DNA from 3 places in the Rhodovulum sp. ES.010 genome. Region 2 is predicted to be linked to each of the others. Evidence: riboswitches for the same ligand, from Rfam matches in the RefSeq annotation. Region 2 holds a riboswitch; each other region holds the start of a gene.
The links. Region 2 has a riboswitch for cobalamin ahead of BUR28_RS10055 (cysteine-rich small domain-containing protein). Riboswitches for the same ligand answer to the same signal wherever they lie in the genome.
Positions count from the first base shown of each region.

Region 1: linked by a shared signal. The riboswitch ahead of BUR28_RS06015 (hypothetical protein) and the one ahead of BUR28_RS10055 (cysteine-rich small domain-containing protein) in region 2 are both predicted to bind cobalamin.
Region 3: linked by a shared signal. The riboswitch ahead of BUR28_RS05150 (FecCD family ABC transporter permease) and the one ahead of BUR28_RS10055 (cysteine-rich small domain-containing protein) in region 2 are both predicted to bind cobalamin.

Region 1 is NZ_FSRS01000001.1:1,194,213-1,201,558, forward strand. Features, by position in the region: gene hmgA (homogentisate 1,2-dioxygenase) at 1-810, shown strand, start outside; gene BUR28_RS05995 (fumarylacetoacetate hydrolase family protein) at 824-1,783, shown strand; gene BUR28_RS06000 (MBL fold metallo-hydrolase) at 1,780-2,730, shown strand; gene cobC (alpha-ribazole phosphatase family protein) at 2,727-3,287, opposite strand; gene cobS (adenosylcobinamide-GDP ribazoletransferase) at 3,278-4,090, opposite strand; gene BUR28_RS06015 (hypothetical protein) at 4,169-4,543, opposite strand; cobalamin riboswitch at 4,576-4,789, opposite strand; gene metH (methionine synthase) at 4,912-7,346, shown strand, end outside.
Region 2 is NZ_FSRS01000001.1:2,063,972-2,071,317, forward strand. Features, by position in the region: gene BUR28_RS10035 (dihydrolipoyl dehydrogenase family protein) at 1-279, shown strand, start outside; gene BUR28_RS10040 (sensor histidine kinase) at 304-1,719, shown strand; tRNA gene BUR28_RS10045 (tRNA-Arg) at 1,792-1,868, shown strand; gene cobU (bifunctional adenosylcobinamide kinase/adenosylcobinamide-phosphate guanylyltransferase) at 2,289-2,810, shown strand; cobalamin riboswitch at 2,830-3,016, shown strand; gene BUR28_RS10055 (cysteine-rich small domain-containing protein) at 3,203-3,553, shown strand; partial or broken gene BUR28_RS10060 (MFS transporter) at 3,550-3,732, shown strand; gene BUR28_RS20065 (hypothetical protein) at 3,894-4,061, shown strand; partial or broken gene BUR28_RS20790 (ATP-binding cassette domain-containing protein) at 4,166-4,531, shown strand; partial or broken gene BUR28_RS20795 (hypothetical protein) at 4,674-4,991, shown strand; gene BUR28_RS10070 (EAL domain-containing protein) at 5,091-7,346, opposite strand, start outside.
Region 3 is NZ_FSRS01000001.1:1,025,559-1,032,904, forward strand. Features, by position in the region: gene BUR28_RS05120 (energy transducer TonB family protein) at 1-503, opposite strand, end outside; gene BUR28_RS05125 (ExbD/TolR family protein) at 500-880, opposite strand; gene BUR28_RS05130 (ExbD/TolR family protein) at 884-1,264, opposite strand; gene BUR28_RS05135 (MotA/TolQ/ExbB proton channel family protein) at 1,264-1,884, opposite strand; gene BUR28_RS05140 (cobalamin-binding protein) at 1,884-2,672, opposite strand; gene BUR28_RS05145 (ABC transporter ATP-binding protein) at 2,669-3,427, opposite strand; gene BUR28_RS05150 (FecCD family ABC transporter permease) at 3,424-4,416, opposite strand; cobalamin riboswitch at 4,585-4,792, opposite strand; gene ggt (gamma-glutamyltransferase) at 5,011-6,804, shown strand; gene BUR28_RS05160 (DUF8173 domain-containing protein) at 6,914-7,346, shown strand, end outside.

The sequences.
Region 1 (7,346 bases), 870 kb from region 2:
GGGGTGATCGACCTGGAGCCCAAGGAGATCGCGCTGATCCCGCGCGGGCTGGTCTACCGGGTGGAATTGGACGAAGGCCCCGCCCGCGGCTTCGTCTGCGAGAATTACGGGCAGAAGTTCGAGCTGCCGGGCCGCGGGCCCATCGGCGCCAACTGCATGGCGAACCGGCGCGATTTCAAGACGCCGGTCGCCGCCTTCGAGGACCGCGAGGTGCCAAGCCGGATGATCGTGAAATGGGGCGGGCAGTTCCACGCATGCGAGATCCCTCATTCGCCCCTCGACGTGGTCGCCTGGCACGGCAATTACGCGCCCTGCAAATACGATCTGCGCAATTACTGCCCGATCGGTGCGATCCTGTTCGACCATCCCGACCCGTCGATCTTCACCGTGCTGACCGCGCCCTCGGGCGTGCCGGGAACCACGAATATCGACTTCGTGCTGTTCCGCGAGCGCTGGATGGTGATGGAGGACACGTTCCGCCCGCCATGGTACCACAAGAACGTCATGTCCGAGCTGATGGGCAACATCTACGGCCGGTACGACGCGAAGCCGCAGGGTTTCGTGCCGGGCGGCATGAGCCTGCACAACTGCATGCTGCCGCACGGGCCGGACCGCGAGGCGTTCGAGAAGGCGACGAATGCGGAGCTGGCGCCACAGAAGCTCGACAACACCATGTCCTTCATGTTCGAGACCCGTTTTCCGCAGCAGCTGACGGAATTCGCGGCGCGCGAGGCGCCCCTGCAGGACGACTATATCGACTGCTGGAAGGACCTCGAAAAGAAGTTCGACGGCACGCCGGAGGGCAAGTGACGGGGCCCTTTCGGTGAAACTCGCCACGCTGAACGACGGCACGCCGGACGGGCGGCTGGTGGCGGTCTCGGACGACCTGACCACCCAGCGCGCCTGCACCGACCATACGTTCCAGGCCGCGCTCGACCATGACCGGCTGGTGCCGGCCTACGAAGAGCGGCCGTTCGACGCCCGGCTCTGCGCCGCCCCCCTGCCGCGTGCCTACCAGTTCCTCGACGGCTCGGCCTATGTGAACCACGTCGCGCTTGTCCGGCGGGCGCGCGGGGCCGAAATGCCCGGGCGGTTCTGGACCGACCCGCTGATGTACCAGGGCGCGTCCGACGGGTTCCTGGGCCCCACCGACGACATCGTGGGCGACCCCGCCTGGGGCATGGATTTCGAGGCGGAGGTGGCGGTGATCACCGGATATGTGCCCCGCGGCGCGAGCCCCGACCAGGCGGCCGGGGCGATCCGCTACGTTATGCTGCTGAACGACATCTCGCTGCGCGCCCTGATCCCGGAAGAACTATCAAAGGGGTTCGGCTTCGTGCAGTCGAAACCGCACTCGGCCTGCGCCCCCGTCGCGGTCAAGGTCGCGACCTGCCCCGGCTGGCGCGACGGCCGGCTGCACGGAACGCTTTGCGTCGATCTGAACGGCGCGCCCTTCGGCCGGGTCGAGGCCGGCGAGGACATGACCTTCGACTTCCCGACGCTGATCGCGCATGCCGCGAGGACCCGGTCCCTCGGTCCGGGCACCGTTGTCGGCTCGGGCACAGTTTCGAACCGGGGTGCCGACGGGGGCCCCGGTGCGCCGGTGGCCGAGGGCGGCCGGGGCTATGCCTGCCTCGCCGAACAGCGCATGGTGGAGACGATCCGTGAGGGCGCGGCGCGCACGCCGTTCCTGCAGCCCGGCGACCGGGTGCGCATCTGGATGGACGACGCGGACGGTCGGCCGATCTTCGGCGCGATCGACCAGGAAGTGAGGGGAACATGAGCAAGGCATTCGCGTCCGCGGGCGATCTCGCGGAAAAGACGGTGAGCTTCACCGAGGTGGGCGACGGGCTCTGGGCCTTCACCGCCGAGGGCGACCCGAATACCGGCGTCATCATCGGCGAGGACAGCGTGATGGTGGTCGATGCCCAGGCCACGCCCCGGCTGGCGGGCAAGGTGGTGGACGAGATCCGCCGCGTGACCGACAAGCCGATCAGCCATGTGGTTCTCACGCATTACCATGCGGTGCGGGTGCTGGGCGCCTCGGCCTATGGCGCGCGCGACATCGTGATGAGCGCGGCGGCCCGCGCCATGGTGGTCGAGCGCGGGCAGGAAGACTGGGACAGCGAATTCGCGCGCTTCCCGCGGCTCTTCGAGGGGCATGAGAGCATCCCGGGCCTGACCTGGCCAACGCTGACCTTCTCCGACCGGATGACCATCTACCTCGGGCGCCGGCGTGTGGACCTGGCCTTCCTCGGCCGCGCCCATACCGCGGGCGACATCGTCGCCTTCGTGCCCGACGCCAACGTGATGTTCACCGGCGACATCGTGGAATACCATTCGGCCTGCTATTGCGGCGACGCCCACCTGACCGAGTGGCCCGCGACGCTGGAGGCGATCCGCGCCTACGACCTCGACGCGATCGCGCCGGGCCGCGGCGATGCCCTGGTCGGCCGTGCGATGGTCGAGAAGGCGCTGGACAACACCGCCGATTTCGTCGCCTCGACCTACCGCTCGGTCGCCCGCGTCGCCCAGGGCGGCGGCACGCTGAAAGACGCGATGGCGGCCTGTCGCGCCACCTGCGACCCGAAATTCGGCGACTACGCAATCTACGAGCACTGCCTGCCTTTCAACGTCGCCCGCGCCTATGACGAGGCGCTGTGGATCGACACGCCGCGGATCTGGACCGCGGAGCGCGACCGCGAGATGTGGGATGCGCTGCAGGGCTAGGCCGTCGCCCGGCCACCGGGCTGGGCGAGCGCCGACAGCTCGGCGGGGGAGAGGCGGAGCGTCTCGCCATAGGCGAAGCGGCTTTTCCACGTCTCGTCCCGGCCCAGCAGGTGCAGGGTGGCGCGCATGATCCCGGCATGGGTAACGGCCAGCCAGTCGCTGGCCGCACCCTGCTCGGCGAGGAAACCCGCCACGCGCGCGGTGAACTGGCCCACGCTTTCGCCGCCATGCGACCGGGCCTGCCAGAAATCCGCGGCCCAGGCGTCGAGTTCGCTGCGCGGCACCGCGTCCCAGGGCAGCCCCTCCCACGCGCCGAAATCGATCTCGATCAGGCGGGGCTCGATCTCGACCGTCAGGCCCCGTGCCCGGCCGATTTCCTCGGCCAGGGACCGGCAGCGCCGAAGCGGGCTGGTCAGGAGCCGCGTCACCAGCGGCAGACGCGTGATGATTTCCGCCGCCTCGGCCGCGAAATCGGGGCCGGGCGCGAGGTCGAGCCGGCCATAGCAGGTGCCCGGCGCGACGTCCGGCGCGGTGTGGCGCAGGAGGATCAGACCCATGCCAGAACGGCCAGCAAGACCGCCGTCTCGCTCAGTTGCTGGACCGCACCCAGCGCGTCGCCGGTGTGCCCTGCAAGGCGCCGCACAAGCATCGTCCCCATCCAGGCGGTCACCGCCGCCGTGGCGATCGCCGCGCTCACCGCGGCCCCGGCCCCCGCCGTCGCCGCGACCGCCAGGAGGGCGAGCACCACGGTCCCGGCGGCGATGAGCGCCGGCCCGCGCCCGGCGCCGGGCGACGCGAAGCCCGCCTTGCCCTCTTCGCGCGCGTAGGGCAGCCGCAGCATCAGGATGAGCGAGGCGACCCGGCTGAGCCCGTGCGCGGCCACAAGCGCCCACGCGCCGACGGCCACGCCCATATGCGCAAGCGCGGCAACCTTGAGGGCCATCACCAGACCCAGCGCCAATGTCCCGTAGCTGCCGATCCGGCTGTCGCGCATGATCTCGAGCGCGCGCTCGCGGGTGTCGGCACCGCCCAGGCCGTCGGCGAGATCGGCCAGCCCGTCCTCGTGCAGCGCACCGGTCAGCCGCACGCCAAGCGCCACCGCCAGCAGCGCGGCCACCACCGGCGGAAAGACCGCGGAGCCAAGCGCCAGCACCGCCCCCAGAACCGCGCCGAGCGCCAGGCCCACCAGCGGGAAGTAGCGCACCGCGCGGGACATCCGCTCGGGGGTGAAGATGTCCGCCGCGGGCACCGGCACGCGCGTCAGGAACTGCACCGCGAGAAGGGCCAGCCGCGTTTCCTCGGCCAACCCTGCGACGAGGCCGTGTCGCGGCCGCCGGTCGGATCGATCGCTTGCGTCCATGATGTCTCCGCTTTTGACTCGGCGCTGATACGCCGGCGGCGCAGGTCCATCAAGACCGCGCGCATCGCGGCGGCGCGGCTAGAACGACATCCGGCGGGCGCGGGCGCCTCCCCTGCGGCGCGGGCGCGGCAGGGACAGATCGAGCGCCACCGACGGCCTTGCCTCGGCCTCTGCCAGCAACGCGCGGAAGGCCGCAACCGACGGCCCCGACTCGCCCAACGCCGCCGTCCGCGCCGCCGCCGCGCGCACGGCGGCGGGGAAATCGCAGTGCCCCGGAAGGCTCGCAAGCCATTGCAGAAACGCCAGCCGCGCGCGTTCACGCGCTCGCTCGCCGCCCGGTGCGGGCATCTGCAATTGCAAGAGAACCAGTTCCAGCATCATCGGTGCGCCGGGGCCGCCCGGCGCCAGGGGTTCGGCTTCGTTCTGGGCCCGAGGCCCTTTGGAGTCGTCCATGGCTGACCTCCTGTCCGGGACACCCCGCCCGGGTCGGTTACACAAACGATGGCAGGTCTCCTGACTTGCGGGTCATCGCTCGCCCGATCCTTCCCGGACCGATCAGGTCCAGTGGCCGTTCCGGGGTCGCTCACCGCCTACAGTTGCGGGGACAGTCGCGGACTTGCCCTTTTCCAAGCGCACCGCATTCCCTTTTCATCCGCGGCACAGCGCTGTCCCGCGAAAACCATCATCAAATGGCTAGCCGCCGGGTCGGCGATCTGTCAATCCGGCGCAGCCGCCGACCGGCGCGAATTTGAGCGCGCCTCATAAACATCGTGACAAAGATGAATTGGACTTCACGTTGCGCAAGCGGTATCCGCATCTCCATGTCCGACAATTCCGTTCGCCCCGCCCCGCTGCCGCTTTCCCCGGTATTCGACGCGATCCGTGCCACCGCGCGCGAGCGCATTCTCATCCTGGACGGCGCGATGGGCACGCAGATCCAGTTGCTCGGGCTGTCCGAGGAGGAATACGCAGGCTGTGCCTGCCACCCGCCCAAGGGCAAGCCGCAGAAGGGGAACAACGACCTTCTGAACCTGACCCGGCCCGACACGGTCGAGGATATCCATTACCGCTACGCCATGGCGGGCGCCGATATCGTCGAAACGAACACGTTTTCATCCACCACGATCGCCCAGGCCGATTACGGGCTGGAGGACAAGGTGTTCGACCTGAACGAGGCGGGCGCGCGCCTTGCGCGCAAGGCGATGGGCCGCGCCGAGGCCGAGGACGGGCGGCGCCGTTTCGTCGCGGGCGCCCTGGGGCCGACGAACCGCACCGCCTCGATCAGCCCCGACGTAAACGATCCGGGGTTCCGGGCCGTCACGTTCGACCAGTTGAAGGACGCCTACGCCGAGCAGGCGCGCGGCCTGATCGCGGGCGGCTCCGACCTGATCCTGATCGAGACGATCTTCGACACGCTGAACGCCAAGGCCGCGATCTTCGCCTGCGAGGAAGTGTTCGCCGAACACGGAACCCGCCTGCCGGTGATGGTCTCGGGCACGATCACCGACCTGTCCGGCCGCACGCTCTCGGGCCAGACGCCGACGGCGTTCTGGCACTCGGTCCGGCACGGCAAGCCGCTGACGGTGGGGCTCAACTGCGCGCTCGGCGCGGACGCCATGCGCCCGCACCTGGCCGAGTTGTCCGGCGTCGCCGACACGCTGATATGCGCCTACCCGAACGCCGGGCTGCCCAACGAGATGGGCGAATACGACCAGAGCCCCGAGGAAATGGCGGCGCTGGTCGCCGGCTTCGCCGAAGAGGGGCTGGTGAACGTGGTCGGCGGCTGCTGCGGGTCGACCTATGACCATATCGCGGCGATCGCCGAGGCCGTGAAGGGACACGCGCCGCGGGCGATCCCCGAGATCGCCCCGCGGATGCGCCTGTCGGGGCTGGAACCCTTCACCCTGACCGACGAGATCCCGTTCGTGAACGTGGGCGAGCGGACGAACGTCACCGGCTCGGCCCGGTTCCGCAAGCTGGTCAAGGAGCGCGACTACGCCACCGCGCTGGAGGTCGCGCGCGACCAGGTGGAGAACGGCGCCCAGATCATCGACGTGAACATGGACGAGGGGCTGATCGATTCGGCGCAAGCGATGGTCGATTTCCTGAACCTCGTCGCCGCCGAACCCGATATCGCGCGGGTGCCGGTGATGATCGACAGTTCCAAATGGGAGGTGATCGAGGCGGGCCTCAAATGCGTGCAGGGCAAACCGGTCGTGAACTCGATCTCGCTGAAGGAGGGCGAGGAGGCGTTCCTGGAACAGGCGCGGCTCTGCCGGGCCTATGGCGCGGCGGTCGTAGTGATGGCCTTCGACGAGGACGGCCAGGCCGACACCGCCGACCGCAAGGTCGAGATCTGCGCCCGCGCCTACAAGTTGCTCACCGAAGAGACGGATTTCCCGCCCGAGGACATCATCTTCGACCCCAACATCTTCGCGGTGGCCACCGGCATCGCCGAGCACGACAATTACGGCGTCGACTTCATCCAGGCCACGCGCCGCATCCGGCAAGACTGCCCCCATGTGCATGTCTCGGGCGGCGTATCGAACCTCTCGTTCAGCTTCCGCGGCAACGAACCCGTGCGCGAGGCGATGCACGCGGTCTTCCTCTTCCACGCCATCAAGGCGGGCATGGACATGGGCATCGTCAATGCCGGGCAGCTCGCCGTCTACGATTCCCTGGACGCCAAGTTGCGCGAGGCCTGCGAGGACGTGGTGCTGAACCGCCGCAGCGACGCGACCGAGCGGCTGCTCGACCTGGCCGAGGGCTATCGCGGCCAAGGCGGGGGCAAGACCCGCGAAAAGGACCTGAGCTGGCGCGAATGGCCGGTGGGAAAGCGGCTGGAACACGCGCTGGTCAACGGGATCACCGAATATATCGAGGAAGACACCGAAGAAGCGCGGCAGGCCGCGGAGCGCCCCCTGCACGTGATCGAGGGCCCGCTGATGGCGGGGATGAACGTCGTGGGCGACCTGTTCGGCGCGGGCAAGATGTTCCTGCCGCAGGTGGTGAAATCGGCCCGCGTGATGAAACAGGCGGTCGCCGTGCTGCTGCCCTACATGGAGGTCGAGAAGGACGGCAAGCAGGAGGCCGCCGGCAAGGTGCTGATGGCCACCGTCAAGGGCGACGTGCACGATATCGGCAAGAACATCGTCGGCGTCGTGCTGGCCTGCAACAACTACGAGATCATCGACCTCGGCGTGATGGTGCCCGCCGAAAAGATCCTGGCCACCGCGCGCGAGGAGAATGTCGACGT
Region 2 (7,346 bases):
GCCACGGGCCAGACCGAAGGCATCATCAAGGTGCTGGTCGTCAAGGGCCGGCCGGTCGGCGTGTCGATCGTCGGGGCGGAGGCCGGCGAACTCATCGGCCCGTGGGCGCTCGCCCTGGCAAACGGGCTGAAGATGACCGCGCTTGCGAACATGGTTGCGCCCTATCCCACCCTCGGCGAGGTTAACAAGCGGGCGGCGGGTGCCTATTTCTCGCCCAAACTGTTCGATAATCCCTGGGTGAAGGGGGGCGTACGCGTGATCCAGCGCCTCGTGCCCTGAACCCGCGGGCCACAGGCGAGGGTCATGGTCCTGAATTCGCTCTCCGGCCGTTTCCTCCTGCTGACGATCCTCTTCGTCATGCTGGCCGAGGTGCTGATATTCGTCCCTTCCGTCGCCCGGTTCCGCGAGGACTACCTGCTGTCGCGGCTGGAGCGCGCGCAGATCGCCTCGCTCGCGCTTCTGACCACCGACGGCATGATCGAGGCCAAACTCGAGGCGGAACTGCTTGAGAACGCCGGGGTCTACAACGTCGTGCTGCGGCGCGACGAGGCGCGGGAACTGGTGCTGTCCTCGCCGATACCCGAGCCGGTGCATGCCAGCTTCGACCTGCGCGAGTCGGGGGCGATGGCGCTGATCCCCGATGCGCTGCGGCGCCTGGCCGACCCTGAGCCGCGGGTGATCCGGGTAATCGGCGAACCCGTGCGCGAGGCGGGCCAACTGATCGAAGTCACCATGGACACCGCCTCGCTGCGGGCGGCGATGATCGATTACGGGTTGCGCATCCTGTTGCTGTCGGCGGTGATCTCGGTGCTGACCGCGCTCTTGCTGTTCCTCGCCGTCCGCCGACTGCTCGTGGTGCCGATCAAACGCGTCGTCGGCGCGATGCAGCTTTATGCCGCCGCCCCCGAGGACAGCCGCCGTATCATCACCCCCAATGCGCGGGTGCGCGAACTCAACGAGGCGGAAACCGCCCTGCAAACGCTGCAGAACGAGTTGACCGGCGCGCTGAGGCAGAAGGAACGGCTGGCCCAACTCGGCGCCGCAGTCGCCAAGATCAGCCACGACCTGCGCAACATCCTGACCACCGCCCAGCTCTTCGCCGACCGGATGGAACGCAGCGAGGACCCCGCCGTGAAGCGGGCGGCCCCCAAGCTGGTGAACTCGATCAGTCGCGCAGTCAGCCTGTGCGAGACGACGCTCGCGTTCGGTCGGGCCCAAGAGCCGCCGCCGCGCCTGGAGCGGGTGAACCTCGCCGCCATCCTCAACGACGTTGTCGATGCAGAACGGCTGGCCGCGGGCGAGGAAGAGATTAGCTTTTCCGAGGATGTGCCCGCGGGCCTGACGCTCCGCGCCGACCCGGAACAACTCTACCGCGTGCTCACCAACCTCATCCGCAACGCCCGCCAGGCGATCGCGGCCACCGGGCGCCCCGGCGAGATCGGTATCCGGGCGGGGGAGGACGAGGACGCATGGACGATCCACGTCACCGATACCGGCCCCGGCTTGCCGCCGAAGGCACGCGAACACCTGTTTCAACCCTTCCAGGGCGGCACGCGCAAGGAAGGCACAGGGCTGGGCCTGGCCATCTCGGTGGAACTGGTGCGCGGCCATGGCGGCACGCTGGACCTCAAGCGGAGCGACGAGAGCGGAACGGAGTTCGAGATCCGCCTGCCGAAATCCGAGGCCGTTCTGTTTTCGGTCGAGCGCCCGGCCTCGTGACACGCCGCCCGAAACACAGCGCACGTTTGCCTCTTGCATTGCCGGTTCAGCGGCGTTACACCCCGCTCCCACGCGCTGGTAGCTCAGTTGGATAGAGTACTTGACTACGAATCAAGGGGTCGGGGGTTCGAATCCTCCCCAGCGCGCCACTCCTCCCTTTTCCAATTTAATCACTCTAAGGCATTGAACGTTGAGCCTGTTTGGGGGCTCGAAGTCCATTGTCGCGGTCGCCCCGTCCGCTGGGAGAGGCCGATCCGATGGCGCCTAACGGCGCTCGCACCACGTCGCGAGAGAGCACCAGCCGGGTGCCTTGCCATGGAGCCAAAGCGGCCCCCGAAGTCCAGGTCGCATGCCCTGCCCGCACGGCAGGGCGGAGAAATCCGCTCGTCCGGTCGCTGACGCCCCGTGCAGCAGGTCGCCGAAACGGTCGACAACACGGCCTTCGCACGCGGCGCTGGGCGACGGCACAGAAGCCGCCGCACAGGAGTTCCGGATCGGCGAAGGGCCGATTGAATGGCATCCGCGAGGGGGCTATGCAACGGGCCTCGCATCAGCAGGGAGGGATAGCCTTGGCTCGTATCATCTTTGTCACCGGCGGCGCTCGGTCTGGCAAGAGCCGCCATGCCGAGGCCCGCGTGCGGGCCTTTCCGGGCGAGCGCCTCTACATCGCCACCGCCCGCGCCGAGGACGACGAGATGCGGGCGCGGGTCGCCAAGCATATCGCCGACCGCGGGGAGGACTGGGCCACGGTCGAAGCCCCGGTGGACCTTGCGGCTGCGCTGGACCGGACCGATGGGCGCGGGCCGCGGCTGGTCGATTGTCTGACGCTTTGGCTGTCGAACCTGATGCTGGAGGGACGGGACTGGGAACCGGAGGCGGAGACGCTGCTCGCGGTGCTTGCCCGTCAGCAAAGCCCTGTGATCCTCGTCAGCAACGAGGTCGGAATGGGCATCGTGCCCGAGAACGCTTTGGCGCGCGCCTTCCGCGATGCGCAGGGGTGGCTGAACCAGCGTGTCGCCGCGATGGCGGATGAGGTGGAGTTCGTAGTCTCGGGGTTGCCACTGCGGGTCAAGGGCACGCCACCCGCTTGACGGCGCCCTTGCTTACGGCCAGTGTCGGACGCGTTCTGGTGCTCCCCTAGGGGAGTGAAAAGGGAAGCCGGTGCAAACCCGGCGCTGCCCCCGCAACTGTGAGCGGCGAGTCCCTGCCCGACAGCCACCGGCCGCAAGGCCGGGAAGGCGGGCGGATGGGCCGAGACCCGCAAGCCAGGAGACCTGCCAGAGCGTCGAACCGACCCCGGGCGGCGGGCCCGGAGGCAGGATGCGGATCCGGCCCTTCGCCGCGCCCGCACACCGGCGCCTCCTGTCCCCAACCCTGGTCAATGGCTTTCCCGAACCCTTTGGGTCGCGGAGGCCACCCACGACTCCTGTCGGCCGTGCGGGGTATGCGCGGACCGTCGGATCACCGAAAGGAGTTGCGTTCCATGCAGCCCAAGGACACGACCACGAACGAAGGCTTCAAGGGCTTCACCAACACGTCCTGCCCCTTCCTGCCCTGCCACCAGGGCGTGCAGCGCGAGTTCAACTGCCTGTTCTGCTACTGCCCGCTGATCGCCTATGAATGCCCCGGTCCCTACGAGGTCTTCACCGATGCCAACGGACTGACGCGCAAGGACTGCTCGGCCTGCACGCTGCCCCATGATGGCTATCATCAATCGTGGAACTTCATCCAGCGCTGGCTGGAATACCCCGTGGTCTGGTCCGGGAAGCCGCGGACAGATCCGCCCGTGCGTCGGCCAAGACCGCCGGGACAGGAGGGCGGCTCGGAGGATTAGAGCGGGCCGGCGTGGCGGTGGCGCTGCCCTTCGTGACCGAGGTCTGGCAGGTCTATCTGCTGATCTTCCTGCTGCAATGGGCCTCGGCCGCCTTCACCCCGACCTTCCAAGCGACCGTTCCCGACGTGCTGCCCGACGAGTCGCGCTATACTCGCGCGCTGTCGCTGTCGCGGCTAGCCGGGAGGCTGATGACCTTTTGGGGCGCTTGGATGATGGCCCACATTCTTCTGGCCGGGCTAGCGCCAGCCGGTTTGGCGCTAGCCCGGCGGGTCTGGCCCGAGCCCCAAAAGCTGAGGCGCGCGGCGTTCATCGGGCCACCCCGTTTGCGATGCTGCCCGCAATGCTGGCCGAATACCGTTCCGCCATCGTCGCGCCCTCTGCCATCGCCGCCGATGACACCGTCACCGCGCTAACCGTAACCGGCGCCTATCGGGTGGCGCAGCTTGCTGTTCGATCCATAGCTGCGACAGATTATCCGACAAAAACGCCAGGATATGTGCTGGCCTGAATTCCAGCGGCCCCAGCCACCCGAATGCGAGCCAGGTCGATCCGCGGCAATCACGTGGAGACACCATGCTCGAAATCGACGACCTTCATGTTGACGTGGCCGGCATGACCGTTCTTTCTGGCATAGATCTGACGCTGAAACCCGGCGAGTTGCATGTTCTGCTCGGCCCCAACGGCTCGGGCAAGTCGAGCCTGCTGGCGACCATCCTCGGGCTGCCGCCCTACCGGGTGACGCGGGGCACGATCCGGCTGGACGGCAAGCCGCTTGCCGACTTGCCGCAGCAGGAGCGGGCCCGGCTTGGTATCGGGATGGCGTTCCAGCGCCCGCCGAGCCTCGACGGCGTGTCGGTGAGGGCCTTCGCCGCGGCGCTTGGGGCCGAGGAGACGCTTGCCCGCGAGGCTGCGGCACTCGATCTTGTCGACTTTCTGCGGCGCGACATGAATGTCGGTTTCTCGCGCGGCGAGATAAAGCGCTGGGAAATCCTCAAGCTGCTCCTGCAGAACCCCCGGCTGATGCTTTTCGACGAACCCGAAAGCGGGGTCGACCTGGAACATGTCATGGCGATCGGTCACCCACGACATCACGATGATCGACGAGGGCGCCGAGGTCGAGATGATTTCGGGCTCGGCGGTGCCGCGCGAGGTTCGCAAGGGCCCGCGCGTCTCGATCGGCGAGACCTACATGCGGGCCAACGCAAAATGCAGGTCGGTCACGATCGAGCATTGGGGCGCCGAGATGGAAGTCTGTTCCTACGGCTATTCCCGGATGGAGGCGGGGGCATCGTCGGCATCCACCGCGATCATGATGTCGCCGATCCGGCACCACAGCAGCCAGTCGGTCTCGGCGCTCGGGGCCGGGGCGAGCGTGGTGTCGCAGTCGATCGTCTTCGCCCCCCAAGGCACCAATCGGATACTGGAGAGCGAAACCCGGCTGACGGCGGCGGGTGCCCGGTCGAAGGACGTGACGCGCGGCCACCATGATCACCGAGGCGAAATCCGGGGGCATGTAGGCCTGCCCCGTGTCCGGCGATCAGGAAGCGTCGCGAGTCACGTCGGTGGCGAAGAGCGCAACGAAGTCGTCCTGCGGCATCGGCTTGCCGAACAGGTAGCCCTGGCCCTGATCCACCCCGATGGCGCGAATGACGTCGCGCTCGTCAGCGGTTTCGATGCCCTCGCAGATCAGCGTCAGCCCGAGTTCGGCCGTCAGCATCCTGACCGACCTGACAATGGCCGCGTTCGCGCCGCCCTCGGCGACGTCCTGCATGAACATCCGATCCAGCTTGATCTTGTCGAGCGGGAGGGACGAGAGATAACCGAAGGACGCGAAGCCCGAGCCGAAATCGTCCAACGCGAGCGATGGTCCCAGGGACCGGAGGCGTTCGAGGGTGCCGATAAGCTCGGGCGCACCCGACACGAACATCGACTCCGTGATCTCGACATGAAGCCTCTGCGGATCGAGCCCCGAGGCCTCGAGCGCCTGCGTGACGTCGTGCTCGACATCGCTTCGCTGAAACTGGAGCGGCGAGACATTTACCGCGACGGTCGTGCCGGCCGGCCACCGCAGCGCGTCGCGGCAGGCCCGCTCCAGAACCCAGCGGCCAAGCTCCTCGATGAACCCGTTGCCTTCGGCGAGTTCGATGAACTCGCCGGGCGAGACCATGCCGAATTCGGGGTGCCGCCAACGGACCAGCGCCTCGGCACCGATGACCGTCATGCCCGCAAGACGGATCTGGGGCTGATATACGAGGAACATTTCGTCGTTCTGGATCGAGGACCAGAGCGCGCGTTCCAGGTTGCGCAGGCGGGCATGCCGCTCGGAGGACTGCGCGTCGAAGAAGCGGGAGCCGTCCCCGGCCGTCTGGCGCGCCTCGTCAAGGGCGAGTTCCGCCTGGACCAGCAATCTCTCGGCCGTATCGCCCGCGTCGGCCTGGATGGCGATCCCCAGCCGGATGCCCGTCCGCGCCGAAGAGCCGCCAAGACGGTAAGGCTGCGACAGCGAGGTGATCAGCCCCTCCCCCATGAGCCCCGCGGTCAGGCGATCCGCTTCCGCGCAGAACAACGCGAACGTGTCGCCACCAAGGCGCGCCACCTCGGCCAGGTGCGGGTCGGTCAGTTCGATCCGCTTGACGAAGGCACGCAAGAGATCGTCGCCCACCTGCCGCCCGAGTGTCGCGTTGACCGTCTTGAACCGATGAAGATTGAGCGCAAAGACGGCGTGGCCCGTGCCGGTCTCCAGACTGGACCTCAGGCGCGCGAGAAACTCGGCCCGGTTCATCGCTCCGGTCAGTTCATCGAAGCGCGCCATGTGATCCAGACGCGCCTCCTGGGCGCGCGTGAGGGTCACGTCGCGGGCCGTCACGCATCCGACAACGACATCGTCAAGCGCGTGCTGCGTCCGCGACGCCCTTTGCAGGCGGGACGGCGTGACCGTGTACTCGATGCGCACAGTGTCCTCGCCGCGTCGAAAGGCAAGTTCGTGCGGTCCCGGGTCCTCGACGTCTCCATTGCGAAACGCGACCATGGCCGCCTGCGCCTGCGCGGCCATTTCGGGGGGGACGGTCTCGGCCAGCCGCCTCTCTTGCCCATCGATCTCGAACAGCTCCCGCGCACGTCGGCTCATTTCGATGACGGTGCCTTTTTCGTCCACCACGACGATGGCGTCGGAACTGTCGGTGATAATCCGGCGCAGCACGCGATGCATGTTGGTGCTTTGCGTCGTGGCCAGGCGCACCAGCCACCACCTGAGGTCGAGTTCGCGCGCCATCATGACCAGGCTGGTGACCGCCAAGGCCAGGATCATGATCGCACTCGGCAGCTCGAGTGCAGTGCGTGCGAACAGGACATGCCCGCCCGCTTCGCTCGCGGCGGCAAGCAGGGCGTAGAGTCCGATCAGCCAGCGCAACCGGCCGCCAAGCGGGGAAAGGGCCGCCCCGACCGCAATGACCGCAATCAGGGCGAGGAAGGGCCAGGCCGCCAGGCGAACCGGTGCGATCCCCGCAGCCAGGGTTTCGGCGGCAAGGATGTGCAGCATCGGACCGGAAAGGATGCCGTGGACGGGAACCGAAAAGCGGTCGCCCAACTCGATGGCATGCGCGCCCACGACCACCGAGCGGCCTGCGATTTTCTCGGGCGGGATGCGGCCTTCGAGGAGGTCGACGACGGAATAGCGTGATACCGAGTCCTGCCGAAGGCCGAAATTCACTTCGAAGGATGTGCTCGGCGTGCCAAAAACTCCCGAAAGCGTGGACGCCGCGGAGGGCACGTCCTCATCGGCAATGAGTTGCCC
Region 3 (7,346 bases), 1.0 Mb from region 2:
GCGGTCACCTCGGGCGGCCGGTCGCGGGCCGCGCGCTCGGGGGCTCGGGGGCCGGGCCTCGGCCGCGGGCGGGTCAACTCGGCCGGGACATCGACGCGACCGGGTGCGGGCGGCTCGAAAAGTCGCCGTACCTCGGCCAACGCGGGGCGCACCGGGCCCGGCGGCGCCAGCTTATGGGTCGGCATATCGGCCTTCGGCTTACCGAGCGGCGGCACCGCCGGCGCCCGGGCAAGTCTATCGGCCTCAGGCGACGGCCCGCGGGACACGGTAGCTTTCGGCGGGTCGACACGCGGCGCGTCCACTTGAGCCTGCGGCGCGGCTTGCCAGTCCTCGGCGAGACGCGACAGCAACGGCGGCGCCGCGGCCAGCGTAACGGTCGCCTCACCGCCATCGCCCGCGCCCCCGGCCGCGCCGCCTTGCGGCCCCGACGCAAGGCCGAAGGCCGCAACGTGCAGCCCCGCCGCCAGCGGCAGGAACAGCGATATCTCGGCAAGCCGCCTCATCGCGCCAACGTCTGCAAGCGCAACCGGGTCTGCCCCGCCGTTGCAAGGCGCTGCGCAAGGCGGGCCAGGTCAGTCGCCTCGGCCCCAGCATCGGCGCGGATCACCAGCGGCGCGGCGGCATCGCGCCCGGCCAGCGCCGCGAACACCGCCTCGCCCCGTGCCGCACCATAGGCAAGCCGGCCATCGGCGCCGAGATACAGTACATCGCCCGCCACCGGCGTGCCGCCTTGCGCCTTGGGCGGCTCCGTCTTGAAGGGTTCGGGCGGGGCGAGCCGTGCGCTTATCACGAAGAAGATCAGCAGCAGGAAGACGACATTTATCATCGGGACGACACTCTCGCCCCGTGTCCGCCGCGTCTGGGTGCCGAAATCGAACATCGCCTACTCCACCAGCACGAGCCCCGAGAACCCGGCCGCGCCAAGCCTCTCCATCGCGTCGACCAGCGCCTGCAGGTCGGCACCCGCGCGAGGGCGAACCAGGATCGGGTCGGCGAGGCTATCGGTCAGCCCGCCGAGGTCGTCGATCAGCGCAGCCGGTGCCGTCGGCACGCCGTTCAGCCGCAGTCCGTCCGGCCCGACCTCGACAAGCCGCGGCGGCCCCTGCCAGTCGGCCGCGCCTCCCTGCGCAGGCGCGATCTCGATGCCCGCTTGCGGCCCGAAGCGGGCGGCGATCATGAAGAACACCAGCAACAGGAAGACCACGTCGATCATCGGGGTGAGGCTCGGTCGGCGCGCGGGGCGCGGAGCATCGAAGGCGAACATCACCCGCCCTCCCCGGCCAGGAACAACCGCGTCGCCAGATCCTCCATGTCGGCGCGCGCACTGTCGGCCACCGCCTCGAACCAGGTCAGCGCCATCGCGGCCGGAATCGCCACACTCATGCCGGCCGCCGTGGTCAGCAACGCCTCCCAGATGCCGCCCGCAAGGTCCGAGGGATCGGCCGCCGCCCCCGACGCCTCGAGCGCCTGGAACGCGTCGATCATGCCCAGCACGGTGCCGAGCAGCCCCAACAGCGGCGCGATCACCGCGATCAGTTCCAGCGCGCGCAGCCCCTCGCGCGCCTCGGACAGCAGGCGCCGGGCGATACGGGTGGTCTCCTCGCGCGCCATGGCCTCGGGCCAGCCGGCGCCCAACGCCTCGATCGCCGCGCGCACCAGGCGCGCGCGCAAACCAACCCGGCCCGCGACGGCCGCCGCGGCCTCGTCGCGTGCACCGCCCTGCCAGAGCGTGACCGCGCGCTCGGCGCGGCGCCCCGCGAAGGCGCCGAGCGCGACCAGCCGCCAGAGCTTCCACAGGATCAGCGCGAGCGTCGCCACAGACAGCGCCGCGATTGCCCAGATCGCCGGGCCGCCCCGCAACAGGAATACCGTCAACGCCTCCATCACGCCCCCCCGTTCCACAGCGCCGCCGCGATCGCGTCCAGCCCCTCGGTCAGCGCGGCGGGGCCCGGCGACAGGATCAGCGGCGACTTGATCTCGTGTATCCGGCCCGCGGCGACCGCCGGCACCGCGTCCCAGCCGGGCCGGGCCGCGATCCGCTCGGGCCGCACCTTCTTGCCGCACCAGGACGCGAGGATCACCTCGGGCGCGGCGGCGATCACGTCGGCATCGGCCACCACGCGGTCCTCCGCGGCCTGCCGGGCGGCCAGGTGGCGGAACACGTCGCGCCCGCCCGCCGCCTCGATGAGGTCCGACACCCAGCCGATGCTCGACAGGCGCGGCTCGTCCCATTCCTCGAAATAGACGGCCGGGCGGTATGCGCGGGGGGTGGCGCGCAATGCCGACAGCCGCGCCTCGTAGCCAGCCGCCAGCGCCTCGGCCAGCTCCGGCACGCCGGTCAGCACGCCGAGGAAGCGGATCATCGCGAGGATTCCGCCGACATCGCGCTGATTGAAGGCATGGACAGCCACGCCCGCGCGGATCAGTTCGGCCGCAATCTGATGCTGGATGTCGGAGAACGTCAGAACCAGATCCGGGTCGAGGGCGAGGATTTTCGGCACATCCGCGGAACTGAAAGCCCCCACCCGCGGCTTTTCGCGCCGTACGCGGGCGGGCCGCACCGCATAGCCGGTGACGCCGACGATCCGGTGCTCCTGGCCAAGGAGGTAGAGCGTCTCGACCGCCTCTTCGGTCAGGCAGACGATGCGGTCGGGCGGGAAACGTCGAGTCATGCCACGACCTCCACCGGCTGAACGACCGGCCCGTCCGCCGTATCGGAGATATAGGCGCGCAGGCCGAAGACACGGGCCAACAAGTCTTCGGTCAGCACCTCCCGCGGCGGGCCATCGGCCTCCAGCCGGCCACGGTGCAGCACCAGAAGGCGTGTGCAGTAGCGCGCCGCAAGGCCGAGATCGTGGAGCGCGGCGAGCACCAGCCGTCCCTCGGCCGCGAGCCGGGCGAAAAGCCGCATCGTGGTGATCTGGTGGGCGGGGTCGAGCCCGGCGATGGGTTCGTCGGCCATCAGGATCGGCGCCTCCTGCGCCAGTGCGCGAGCGATGAGAACCCGCGCTTGCTCGCCGCCCGACAGCGCGGTGGCACGGCGGTCGGCGAAGGCCGCGAGGTCCATCCGCGCGAGCGCCGCGGCGATGGCGCGGCGGTCGGCGTGGCCGACCCGACCGCCGCGGCCCAAATGCGGCGTTCGGCCAAGACCCACAAGCGTTTGAACGCTGACCGGCCATGCGATCTCGCGCATCTGCGGCAGCCAGGCCGCGGTACGGGCGCGTTCACCGGCCGAAAGCCGCGCCAGGCTTGATTGCCCCGCATGCGCCGACAGGCCGAGCGCCGCGCGCATCAGCGTTGTCTTGCCCGCGCCGTTCGGTCCCAGCAGCCCGACGAACGCGCCCGAACGCAACTCGGCGCTGACATCGTCCACCACCGGGCAGGGACCGCGCCGGACGGTCAGGTGCGACAGCGTCAGGCCGGTCATGCGCCCACCTCCCGCCGGGTCTTGTAGATCAGGTGGAAGAAGAGCGGCGCCCCCACGATGGCTGTCAGCACCCCGAGCTTGAGATCACGCTCGGGCACCAGCAGCCGCACGGCCAGGTCCGAGGCCAGTAGCAACGCCGCGCCCCCCAGCGCCGAGGCGAAGAGCAGACGGCCGGGCCGCGCCCCGACCAGCGGGCGCAACAGGTGCGGCACCACCAGGCCGACGAAGCCAATGGCACCCGCCACCGCCACGCCCGCCCCCACGCAGGCCGCCACTCCAAGCACCAGCGCGAGGCGCAACCGCGCCAGCCGCACGCCAAGCGCCTCGGCCGCGTCCTCGCCCAGCGTCAGCGCGTCGAGCCCGCGCCCCAGCCCCGCCAGCAGCGCCCACCCGGCGAGCGTCAGCGGCAGTGCGAGCCAGACATGCGTGAAAGACCGGTCGGCGAGCGAGCCCATCATCCAGAACACGATATCGGCAGCGGCATACGGGTTGGGCGACAGGTTCAGCACCAGCGACGTGAGCGCCGCGGCCAGCGCCGACAGGGCGATCCCCGCCAGGATCAGGGTGAACGCGCCGCCGCGCGGCCCCGCGAGCAGCAGCAAGAGCCCCACCGCGATCAGCGCGCCCAGCAGCGCCGCGCCCGGCAGCGCCAGTGCATGGGCCGCCGCAAGCCCGGTCTGCAAGGCGAGCACCGCGCCTAGCGCTGCACTCGAAGACACGCCGATAAGTCCCGGCTCTGCCAAGGGGTTTCGAAGATACCCCTGGAGCGCGGCACCCGACAGACCGAGGCTTGCCCCGACCAGCACCGCGAGGATCGCCCGCGGCAGCCGGATCTCGCGCATCACCAAGGCGGCCGCGTCACCCCGGCCGGTGACGAGCGCGGCAAGACTTTCACCTGGCGCAAGTCCTGCAGGGCCAACCAGAAGAGAGCCGACGAACAGCGCCGCAACCAGTGCTGCAAGCGCGCCTATCAGCAGCCGATACCTCACCGGCCGCCTCCGGGGGCTGGCACGATCGCGCAGGGCTGGCGCAGTGGTGTCATCGGTTCGGTCCCCTCGCCCATCCTGTCCCAGTCCGGGCGGGCGCTGGGGCCTGCCGCAGACGGTGCCTCGTCACCTCTGCGGTCTGGCCGCCTCCGGTTCGCGCCCCGCGCCCGGAAAGGGTGATCTCGCCTCGGCAGGTCTCCTGGCTTGCGGGTCGTCGCTTGGCTGGCCTTCCCGGGGCATTGCGCCCAGTGGCACCTCTCAGCCGCGCTCTCCGCCTACAGTTGCGGGGGCAGCCGCGGACTTGCCCCGTTGCCGGGGCGCACCGCGTTCCCTTTTCATCCGTCCCTTTCGGAGCGGAACCGAAGTGGCCTTTTGCCTAGCGTATCGGGCGCGCATGTCAAATCCGAATCGATCTGTCCGCAGGCAATCGCGCATACCGCTGGGCGCGGTTGAAACAGCGGCGTGCCTGACACCTTCCTGCATGGCGCCCTGGCCCGCCCCCTGGTCCCGCGGCCGTGATCTGCGCCCGCTCGCGACCGCCTTCGCAAGGTCCGCCGCATGGCGTAGGCTTGCGTTGGCCAAGCACAGGAGGTTGCCATGCACAAATGCGTTCTCGCGCTGCTCGTCGCCCTGATGCTGGGCTTGCCCGCCGTGGCCCAGCAGGCGGCCGACACCGTCGCGCCGGAGGCCGCCGCCGAGACGCCGGCGGCATTCGCCGGTCTGTCGCCCGACGCCGCGTCGGCATGGGAGGCGAAGCAGTCAGGCCGCCCCACGCAGGCACGGGACTGGATGGTCGCGGCGGCCAACCCCCTTGCCGTCGAGGCCGGGGCACGCGTCCTGCGCGCCGGCGGCAGCGCGGCCGATGCCATGGTGGCGGTGCAGGCCGTCCTGGGGCTTGTGGAGCCGCAATCCTCGGGTCTGGGCGGCGGGGCATTTCTCGTCTGGTACGACGCCCAAACCGGCACCGTCACCACGCTGGACGGCCGCGAAACCGCCCCGCTCGCGGCGACCCCGCGCCTGTTCCAGACCGCGGACGGGGAGCCGCTGGCCTTCTTCGACGCCGTGGTAGGCGGGCGCTCGGTCGGCACCCCGGGCACGCCGATGCTGCTGGAGGAGGCGCATCGCCGCTGGGGGCGGGCCAACTGGGCGGGGCTTTTCGACGACGCCATCCGACTGGCCGAGGCCGGGTTCAAGGTCTCGCCCAGGCTGGCCGATCTCGTCGCCGCCGACGCCGACCGGCTGCGCCTGTTCCCGGCGACCGAGTCATATTTCTTTCCAGACGGCGGGCCCCCCACCGCGGGCGAAACACTGACCAACCCCGCCTATGCAGACACCCTGCGCCGCCTCGCTCAAGATGGCAGCCGGGCCGTCTATACCGGTGCCGTGGCCGAAGACATCGTCGCCGCCGTGCGCGGGGCAGAGGGCAATCCCGGCGTGCTGTCGACCATCGACCTCGCACTCTATCGGGTGAAGGAGCGCCCCGCGGTCTGCGTGGAATATCGCGCCCATGACGTCTGCGGAATGGGCCCGCCCTCCTCCGGCGGGCTGACGGTCGGTCAGATCCTAGGCTTGCTGGAACAATACGACCTTTCCGCGCTGGGGCCGGATAACCCTGAAAGCTGGCGTCTGGTCGGCGATGCGGCGCGGCTCGCCTTCGCAGACCGGGGTCGCTACATGGCCGACAGCGATTTCGTGCCGGTCCCGGTCGAGGGACTCGTGGACCCGGCCTACCTTGCCTCGCGCGCCCGGCTTCTGGCCGGCGACGACGCCCTGCCCGAGGTCGCGCCGGGCACACCGGAGTGGGACCATGCGCGGGCTTGGGCCGACGACGCCTCGATCGAGTTTCCGTCCACCTCGCATATCTCGATCGTCGATGCGGACGGCAACGCGCTTTCGATGACCACGACCATCGAGAACGGTTTCGGGTCGCGACTGTTCGTACGAGGCTTCCTGCTGAACAACGAACTGACGGATTTCTCCTTCCGGTCCCATGCCGACGGCCTGCCCATCGCCAACCGGGTCGCGCCAGGCAAGCGGCCGCGCTCGTCGATGGCACCGACCATCGTGCTGCGCGACGGCGCGCCGGTGCTGGTGATCGGCAGCCCTGGCGGCAGCCGGATCATCGGTTACGTGGCCCAGGCGATCATCGCCCATCTCGACTGGGACATGAACTTGCAAGAGGCCGTGGCGATGCCGCATCTCGTGAACCGCTTCGGCACTTACGACCTTGAGGCGGGCACCACCGCTTCCAACCTTGCACCCGCGCTAGCGCGGCTGGGCTACGAAACCCACCTGCGCGACCTGAACTCGGGCCTCCACGCGATCGCCGTCGGGTCAATCCTGCAGGGTGGCGCCGATCCTAGGCGGGAGGGGATCGCCCTCGGCGATTGACCGGAGCCCTCCGCTAGGTGCCTGTTGCATTGATCTGCAACAATGCGGCATCGCAGCAAACCGCTAGGCTGCGAGGCAACGTCAACCGGGCATCGGTATGGAGGGTGGCATGCGAAGCTTTGGACCGGCTGCGATCATCTTATTTCTGGCTGCGACGCCGCTTGCGGCGCAGGAGGAGCAGGAGGCCCTCGATTTCGGGGACGACAGCTTCCGCGCCGGGGGCACCGTCGTCTTCGAAGCCACCGGCACCGACGATCTGTTCATGGCGGGCGAAACACTGCGCGCGCAGGCTGACATCTCTGGCTCGGCCCATCTTGCCGGTCGCCGGGTGACGATGGCGGGCGACGTGGGCCAGGACGCCTACCTCGCCGGCATGGATGTCGTGCTGGAGGGCGAGGTCGCGGGCGACGCCACGCTGGCGGGCTACGATGTCCGCGTCGGCCCCGTGGGGGGCGATCTGCGGGTGTCGGGCTCCAAGCTGTCGCTGGAGGGGGCGGTTGCGGGCTACGCGCTGGTGGCCGGCGAAAAGGTGCGCATCGACT